One region of the Tigheibacillus halophilus genome, then DNA from elsewhere that is predicted to be linked to it. Evidence: riboswitches for the same ligand, from Rfam matches in the RefSeq annotation. Region 1 holds a riboswitch; the other holds the start of a gene.
What was found. A riboswitch is a leader RNA that binds a small molecule or an ion and turns the genes downstream of it on or off. The one in region 1 is predicted to bind S-adenosylmethionine.
Positions count from the first base shown of each region.

Region 1 (4,428 bases):
AATAGTTACCGGGCTATCGGACGGTCGGTAGGTGCCATCATTGTCGCCTCACTGACCTTACCGCTTGTGAATTTCCTTGGTGGGGGCAATCAACAGCTTGGGTTCCCTGTCGTCATGGGCATCTATTCAGTCATAGGTGTGGTATTTTTCTGGCTTACGTTTAAAAACTGCCATGAACGAGTGCAGACTGCCAAACCGGACCAAAAAAATCCGGAAATTAAAAAATCGCTTGTTCAAATGTTTAAAAATAAATACTGGCTGCTTGTATCCGCCAATTCATTTTTATGGTTCGTCAGAATGGGAATCATGAACGGCGTACTGATCTATTATGTCAATTATGTGTTGAAGGAGCCTAATATGGCACCATTTTATTTGACGTTGTTAAATATAGCAAACCTAGTCGGCGGATTCTTTGCACTATCGATCTTAAGAAAATTCAGCAGTCGTAATTCGAGTATGCTGATGTATGGATTAGCTGCTGTCCTGTTGGCATCGTTATTCCTAGTAGAAGGTCAATCAATGATTCTGTTTTCCATTATTTTCTTTGCGGCAAATGTACTGATTGGCTACGGAGACCCGGCCACACTGACCATGCTGGGTGATTCCATTGATTACCAGGAATGGAAATTCGGTACACGACCTGAAGGATTGCTTGTATCCAGCTACAGTTTTTCAACAAAATTCGGTGTTGCGATCGGTTCGAGTTTCCTCGCTTATGCCTTGAGCTGGGCAGGCTATGATCCGAATGCGATTACAGAAGGTGCGAAAACGATGATACGCACATTGATGCTCAGTTTGCCGATCCTGATCACTGTTTTACAAGTAATCATCTTGTATTGCTATAAATTGGACAAGCATCATGCAGATATTGTGAAAGATTTAAATCTATAATCAAGTAATGGGGGAATTATCAATGAAAATAGTTACTGGTTGTTTGTATCACGAAACAAATACCTTCAATCCATTTCCAACAACTGTAGATGACTTTGTTCTTGTTGAAGGCAAAGAGGTAGAAGAACGCCTTGCCAGTACAGAGGTATTTGAAAAAAATGGAGTAGAAATCATCCCAAGTATTTATGCTACAGCTTTATCATCTGGTATCGTAAAAAAAGAAGCATACCGGCACTTTGCTGACAAATTCATTTCCGTTCTTGAAAAACACAAGGATATCGATGGTATCTGGATGCATTTGCACGGTTCTATGGTAGTAGAGGAAATAGGATCGGGAGAGCTGGCATTATTGAAAGAAATCAGGCAGCACATAGGATATGAAATTCCGATTTCCTTGACACTTGATATTCATGGCAATTTGGCGGAGGATCTCCATGAATATGTCAATATCGTTTATTCTTATCGTACGGTACCGCATGTTGACCAGCCTGAAGTGGAGCGTATTTCAGCGCAGCTGCTGGTGGATGCGATTGCTCATCAAGCTAAGATCAGGCCATCTTTTAAAAGCCTGCCAATGATTATCCCTGGTGAGAAGGCTGTCGGAGCAAGTGAACCGTTACGCTCGATATTTAACAAATTAAAGGAACTGGAACAAATGGAAGGCATTATCAGCGCCAACTTTTTCATATGCCACGCCTGGAATGATACGGAAAATACCAGGTCATCCATCTTTGTAGTGCCAGAGTCTGAAGCATATAAAGCCCTTGCCGATAAAGTGACGGAAGAATTGGCAGCATTTGTGTATGACCGCCGCCACGAATTCGAATTTCAGGCAAAGGTTCTTGAGCCTGTTGAAGCAATCCAGCGGGCACTTGAAGGAGCATCCAAGCCTGTTTTCATATCGGATTCGGGTGATAACTCGACTGCAGGAGCACCAGGTATGAGCACGCTGCTCCTGCAAATGTTGAGAGACAGTGATTTGAAAGATAAAAAAGTATTGGTTTCCGCTGTTTATGATGCAGAGGCTTTTCAGAAGTTGAATGGTCATCAGATTGGGGAAAAGGTAGCTGTCAAGGTCGGGACAGATATGGATGAATACAGCAAGCCTGTCGAGTTGGAAGGTATATTGAAATCAAAAGGCGATCTGCTCGGGTATTTGAATGCTACAAATGATAAGGTAGGGGAAGTATGTACACTTTCCATAGGAAATCTGGATGTGATAATAGCGAATCGCGGCGATTCATTCATTACCATCAATCATTTCACTCGCGCCGGCGTCGAAATAGAAGATTATGATGTGATTGTCGTGAAACAAGGATATCTCTTCGATGAGCTAAGCGCCATTTCCAAGCTGGATATTTTAGCGATGACGCCTGGATCGACATACCAGCGAATTGAAAATATCGACTATAAAAATATTCCGAGACCTATCTTTCCGATGGAATTAGCTTGATCTGTTTCTTTTTTCACCGGTAGAACCATATAGACAGTGTGAGTCAAAAAGGATGTATACTCTGTTAAGAGGGCATCCTTTTTGACGATTAAAGGTAGCATATTTTTTAAAAAATAAAACCTAATGGTTGAAATTTTGGGGTGAACTGTTATGATAGATGAAACAATTTCATGAAAAGTTCTTATCCAGAGAGGTCGAGGGACTAGCCTAAAGACGCCTCAGCAACCTGTCCAGTGTCTGACGGACAAGGTGCTAATTCTAACAAGTGCTGCAAGCTTGGTAGATAAGAAGATGACGATCACTCTTCATTCCTTCTTATCGGGGGAATTTTTTATTTGCAGAAATGAAATATTTTGTAAAACAACTGCAGCTAAATAATGGTCAAACAAACCTAAATATTTAAAAGGAGCTGAAGAAGATGACAACAATACACACAGTGAAAAAGGCACCTTTTCGAGGGGAGCAAGTAGGCAGTTTTCTGAGACCGGAACGATTGAAGCAAGCTAGAAGCCAATTTGCCTCTGGGAATATCACCTCAGAGCAGCTGCGTGATATCGAAAATGAGGAAATTGTCAAACTGATTGAAAAACAGAAAGAGGCCGGCTTGCAAGCAATCACAGACGGAGAATTCCGCCGATCATGGTGGCATTTTGATTTTCTGGAAGGGCTGGAAGGTGTGGAAGGATTTGATCCGGATATAGGTCTGAACTTTGTCGGGATTGAAGCAAGAAATCGTTCTATTCGTGTGACAGGAAAAGTAGATTTTCCAGCCGATCATCCCATGTTAGCGCATTTCCGTTTTCTGAAGGAGCATACAGGACCAGATCATACTGCGAAGATGACAATCCCAAGTCCGAACATGCTGCTGCTGCGGGGAAGCATAGATGAAAACATCTATGAAAATATCGAAGCGCTATTGCCGGATTTGACGAAAACATATCAAAAAGCAATACAGGCATTTTATGATCTGGGCTGCCGATATCTCCAGCTTGATGATACTTCCTGGTCTTCTTATTTATCCGAAAAGGGCCGCACAGCTATTCGAAAGCTTGGATATATACCTGAAGACATGCAGGAAATTGCGGCGAAGGCGATTAATGAGTCATTGGCTGGGCGACCGGATGACTTATTGGTGACCATGCATATTTGCCGTGGAAATTACCGGTCACATTATTTTGCAGAAGGTTCTTATGATGCGGCTTCCAAAACTATTTTTGGGAAACTCGATGTGGATGGTCTGTTTTTGGAATTTGATGATGAACGTTCCGGCGGATTCGAACCATTACGTTACGTGAACCGGGATGATTTATATGTCGTGCTCGGCTTGATCACGACAAAAGTCGGAGAAATAGAAGACAAAGCTACCATCAAAAAAAGGATTCAGGAAGCCAGCGAATACCTGCCGCTGGAACAATTGTGTCTCAGTCCACAGTGCGGATTCGCTTCCACGGAAGAAGGCAATGATATCAGTGAGGGGGACCAATGGAATAAGATCCAGCACGTCATTGAAATTGCCAGGGAAGTCTGGTGATTTCTGAACGTAGGGATAGTAAAGTGTACCCTTTTAAAAAAAATAAATATCCAGCAAGCTTTCAGAAGATGATCTCTGTATTGAACAGGGGTCATCTTTTTTACATGCCGTTGATACTAGTAACGGCCGGCTCATACAAAATGGCCGAAGGATGATTCTTGAGGGGTATGTATTGCAGTGACTTGGAAGAAAAACAACAACCTGCATAGCTATAGAAAAACTACTCATCTGACATTTTATCACTGTGCAAATAGGGAAAATACGTTCGCCATATTTCCGTCATATTTCAGGACATTTCCAGTGATTTGTATCACAAATAGGATGGTTGCGTTTTCATATGTTGGAAGGGATGGGGAAGTTTCCTGAAAAAATGCATGATGAAAATGAAATGGAGGGGTGTTTTATGAGTGTGCAAACGGTTGCTTGGATTACCAGTTTGTTCTTTATGCTATTAATTACTGTTGTATTCGGTGTAGTGACGCTGAATGCATCCAAAGAAAGGGTACCATATGATCCGATTAAAAAGAAATGGTACAAAGCCCGAAAATTTTAT
Region 1 covers NZ_JBHUIZ010000013.1:35,034-39,461, forward strand. The annotation lists gene ACFSMW_RS13630 (glycoside-pentoside-hexuronide (GPH):cation symporter) at 1-891, shown strand, start outside; gene ACFSMW_RS13635 (M81 family metallopeptidase) at 914-2,344, shown strand; SAM riboswitch class I at 2,523-2,634, shown strand; gene ACFSMW_RS13640 (5-methyltetrahydropteroyltriglutamate--homocysteine S-methyltransferase) at 2,763-3,875, shown strand; gene ACFSMW_RS13645 (cupredoxin domain-containing protein) at 4,279-4,428, shown strand, end outside.

Region 2 (4,428 bases), on a different contig from region 1:
TGAAGGAAAAGATTGCCAATGCCTCTGAAGAAGAGATGGCAGCAATACTTGCCTCAGACGGCATGCTGATCAAAAGACCGATCGCAACAGACGGTCAGCGTGTAACTGTCGGTTTTAAAGAAGATACATTTGCAGCAGAATGGTTGTAATGAAGCAGAAGTACTGGTAAAAGGCTTTGATAACTTGTATATTAAGATTGCATGGATAGGTTGCAATTTATGGAGGGATAAATGATGGAAACACCAAAGGAATTGCTTTATTCTGAAGAACATGAATGGGTCAAAAAAGAAAATGACAAAGTCCGAATCGGCATTACGGATTTCGCACAAGATGAACTGGGGGATATCGTTTTTGTTGAACTTCCCGAAGTCGGAGATGAGTTGAAAGCTGATGAGCCATTCGGCAGCGTTGAATCTGTGAAAACCGTGTCTGAATTGTATGCCCCGATCAGTGGCAAAGTGGTGGAAATCAACGAAGACTTGGAAGATAGTCCTGAATTTGTTAATGAATCTCCATATGAAAAAGCCTGGATGGTCGTGGTTGAACCCTCAGATGAAGCAGAATTTGACGAGTTGCTTTCTGCGGATCAATACATTAAAGCAACAGAAAATGATTGATTGTAAGTGATGGAAGGCCGACTGGTATTTTTTATGAGTCGGCCTTTTTCTATATATTGTGAGATGCCTTCATACGATTACAGTCTGGTCCAAATGATAATTATTTCTAGCGCAAAATCATATAATATGGAAACAACGGTGTTCGAATATTCATGATGCGAGGTGCTTTATGTGGGTCATGTTGATGCTGACAAAATAATTATTGTGGAAGGATTGACAGATAAACGGCAGATTAGCAAAGTAATTACCGAACATGTTATTATTGTTTGTACAAATGGTACATTCGGAATTGAGCGCTTTGATGAATTGCTTGAGACATATCATCTGGATGAAAAGGAAGTATTCATCCTGGTGGACGAGGATGACTCCGGCATAAAGCTTCGAAAACAGCTTGGGCAGGAGCTCCCTCATGCGAAACATATATATGTAAGCAGTGAATTCAGAGAAGTGGCTAAAACTCCGATCCATATTCTGGCATCCATCTTAACGAGAAAAGGCATCGAAGTGGATCCGTTGATTTTAGGCGGTCCTGGACTTGCTTGACATTGCATAAGTGAAGGTGATTTAGTGGAAAAAGCGACAAAGGATATGCTGCAAGCGGATCATTATATATTATTTATACATTCACCTTTTTGCGGTACCTGCCAGCTGGCGAGATCCATGCTGCATCAAATCGAAGAGGTACATCAGCAAGATATATTTTTGGAAATGAATGCATCGCTTCATCCATCATTCATGCAGGAAAACAAAATTGAAAGTGTCCCTTGTCTATGTATCAAGGATCAGGGACAAATAAAGGAAAAAGTCTATGTCTTTCATTCCATTGCAAATATATATCATATCCTGCTGCAATATGAGCGGAAATTGTTTGTAAACAGCCATTGAAATGGGTCTAAGCCTCGATTGGCGCATCCAAAATAAACATTGACTTCAGATACCAACAATGCTATTATTTAATCTATCAATTTACTATTAAAACTGAATGAATGTATTTCTCTTATCTTGAGCGGTGGAGGGACTGGCCCTGAGAAACCGCGGCAACCTTTGGACAGTATTTTGTCTGAAACGGTGCTAATTCCTGCGAAGCAATGATGCTTTGACAGATGAGGGAACATAAAGATGATATTGATGTCTTTCTGTTCGCTTACAGGAGGACATCTTTTTTTAGAGGCAAAGGATACAGTCCTTCATGTCTATTCAATTCCATCAGAAAGGGACGTGCTATGATGAAACACGGAGCGTCCAGGAGGTTTTAACATGATAAAGATTGATTCCCTGACAAAGGAATTTACAATTGGGGAAAAACAAATCACTGCTGTCGATCAGCTTACCATGGATATTCAGACTGGAGAAATCTTTGGCGTGATTGGCTACAGTGGTGCCGGAAAAAGCACGTTTATCCGTATGCTTAACAGGCTGGAAGATCCGACTTCAGGTACTGTTACGATCGGGGAACAAGAAATTACAAGCTTATCCAAAAACCAGCTGAGAGAAGTAAGACAAAATATCGGTATGATTTTTCAGCATTTCAATTTGCTATGGTCACGGACGGTGCGGGAGAACATTTCTTTTCCGCTGGAAATAGCTGGAGTCAAAAAATCGGAAAGACAAAAGCAGGTCCAGGAATTGATCGATTTAGTCGGTTTATCTGGGAGAGAAGATGCATACCCGTCCCAGCTAAGCGGAGGGCAGAAGCAGCGTGTAGGCATCGCAAGGGCACTGGCCAATAAACCGGATGTCTTGCTATGCGATGAAGCGACGTCGGCACTGGACCCGGAAACGACGAATGCTATTTTGGATCTGTTGGTAAGTATTAACCAAAAACTTGGATTAACCATTATCATCATCACCCATGAAATGCATGTCATTCGTAAAATTTGCAATCGGGTGGCAGTGATGGAGAATGGAAAAGTTGTGGAACAAGGGAATGTGCTGGAAGTTTTTTCCCGTCCAAAACAGCCTGTCACAAGAAAATTTGTGGAGCAGGTAATGGGGAACACAGACGCGGATACGGAAGAAATCCATCAATTATTTCAGGCTGGCAGCGGAAAGAATATCATTCGTCTGCATTTTATCGGAGAGACGACAAATCAGGCATTGATCAGTCAACTGGCTAAGCGATTCGATATTGATCTGAACATTCTTCAAGGCAAGATCACTCATACACAACACGGGGCCTATGGTACGTTGTTTGTGGAATTGATAGGCGACCAGCAAGAAATAGACCGCGCTCTCGATCATGTTGAAAAGCAGACCTCAATAGAAATGGAGGTCATAGATAATGAAAGATGAATTCTTTGCGAATCTGGATATGGGCGAATTATATCAGGCCATTTACGAAACGTTTTATATGACAATACTAAGCTTGATCGGTACTTTTATTTTGGGGATTATGCTTGGGCTGTTGCTCTATTTGACGATGAAAGGCGGCATTTGGCAAAATAAGCTAATTAACTTGGTAACCGCTGCGGTAGTCAATATTTTCCGGGCGATACCATTCATTATCTTGATTCTGTTACTATTTCCTTTCACCAATTTCATTGTCGGGACCATACGCGGTCCGAACGCTGCGCTTCCCGCATTGATCATCGGTGCAGCGCCATTTTACGCTCGCCTGGTAGAAATCGGGTTAAGGGAAGTGGACAAAGGTGTTGTAGAAGCAGCAAAAGCGATGGGTGCCAAAACAAGTACTATCATTTTCAAAGTGCTGCTGCCTGAGTCTATGCCGGCACTAATATCCGGCATCACAGTCACAGCTATCGCTTTGATCGGATATACTGCCATGGCAGGAGCCATCGGAGCCGGCGGGCTTGGAAACTATGCATATTATTTCGGTTTTCAGCGACGTGCTTTCGATATCGTATTTGTTTGTTCTGCAGCAATTGTCGTGATTGTTTTCATATTCCAATTCATTGGTGACTTCATAGCAAATAAAATAGACAAAAGGTAAAAGGGGATAAAAAAGAGATGAAAAAGATACTGCTTTTAATCAGTGTAGTGCTTATTTTAGGATTGGCTGCCTGCGGCGGCGATAAAAAAGATAATGCAAAAGGCGAAAAGGAAATCATTGTAGGAGCTTCCAGTGAACCGCATGCGGAGATTTTGGAGAAAGCAAAGCCGATCTTGAAAAAGAAAGGTATTAAGTTGACAATCAAACCTTATCAGGATTATGTGCTGCCAAATGACGATTTAGCAAATGGCGATCTGGATGCTAATTATTTCCAGCATATACCATATTTAGAGCAAACCAAAAAAGATACAGGTTATGATCTGGATTATATAGACGGCATCCATATCGAGCCGATGGGTGTTTATTCTAAAGATATCAAAAATGTCGATGATATCAAAAAGGGAACAGAAGTCATCATGAGTAACTCAGTGGCTGACCACGGCAGAGTACTTTCCTTATTTGAAAAGCAAGGACTGATCAAATTGAAGGATGGGATTGATAAAACGAACGCCACAATCAAGGATATTGCCGAAAATCCAAAAAACTTGAAGTTTTCGGCGGATAATGAAGCTGCGTTCCTCCCTGAGCTTTATAACAGCGAGAAAAACGTGCTTGTTGCAATCAATACGAATTACGCTATCGGAGCAGGCTTGAATCCGCTGAAGGATGCATTATTCATTGAAGGTAAAGATTCACCTTATGTCAATGTTATCGCTGTTCGTGCAGAAGATAAAAAGAACAAGGAATTGAATAAGCTTGTCGATGTGCTGCATTCGAAGGAAATTCAAGATTTTATATTGGATAAATATAAAGGTGCCATTGTTCCGGTAGGCGGGGATAAGTAAAATCTGCCGTTTGCTT
Region 2 covers NZ_JBHUIZ010000003.1:229,579-234,006, forward strand. The annotation lists gene ACFSMW_RS01590 (arsenate reductase family protein) at 1-149, shown strand, start outside; gene gcvH (glycine cleavage system protein GcvH) at 234-617, shown strand; gene ACFSMW_RS01600 (toprim domain-containing protein) at 789-1,160, shown strand; gene ACFSMW_RS01605 (thioredoxin family protein) at 1,185-1,502, shown strand; SAM riboswitch class I at 1,612-1,727, shown strand; gene ACFSMW_RS01610 (methionine ABC transporter ATP-binding protein) at 1,875-2,909, shown strand; gene ACFSMW_RS01615 (methionine ABC transporter permease) at 2,899-3,567, shown strand; gene ACFSMW_RS01620 (MetQ/NlpA family ABC transporter substrate-binding protein) at 3,585-4,412, shown strand.
Region 2: linked by a shared signal. The riboswitch ahead of ACFSMW_RS01610 (methionine ABC transporter ATP-binding protein) and the one ahead of ACFSMW_RS13640 (5-methyltetrahydropteroyltriglutamate--homocysteine S-methyltransferase) in region 1 are both predicted to bind S-adenosylmethionine.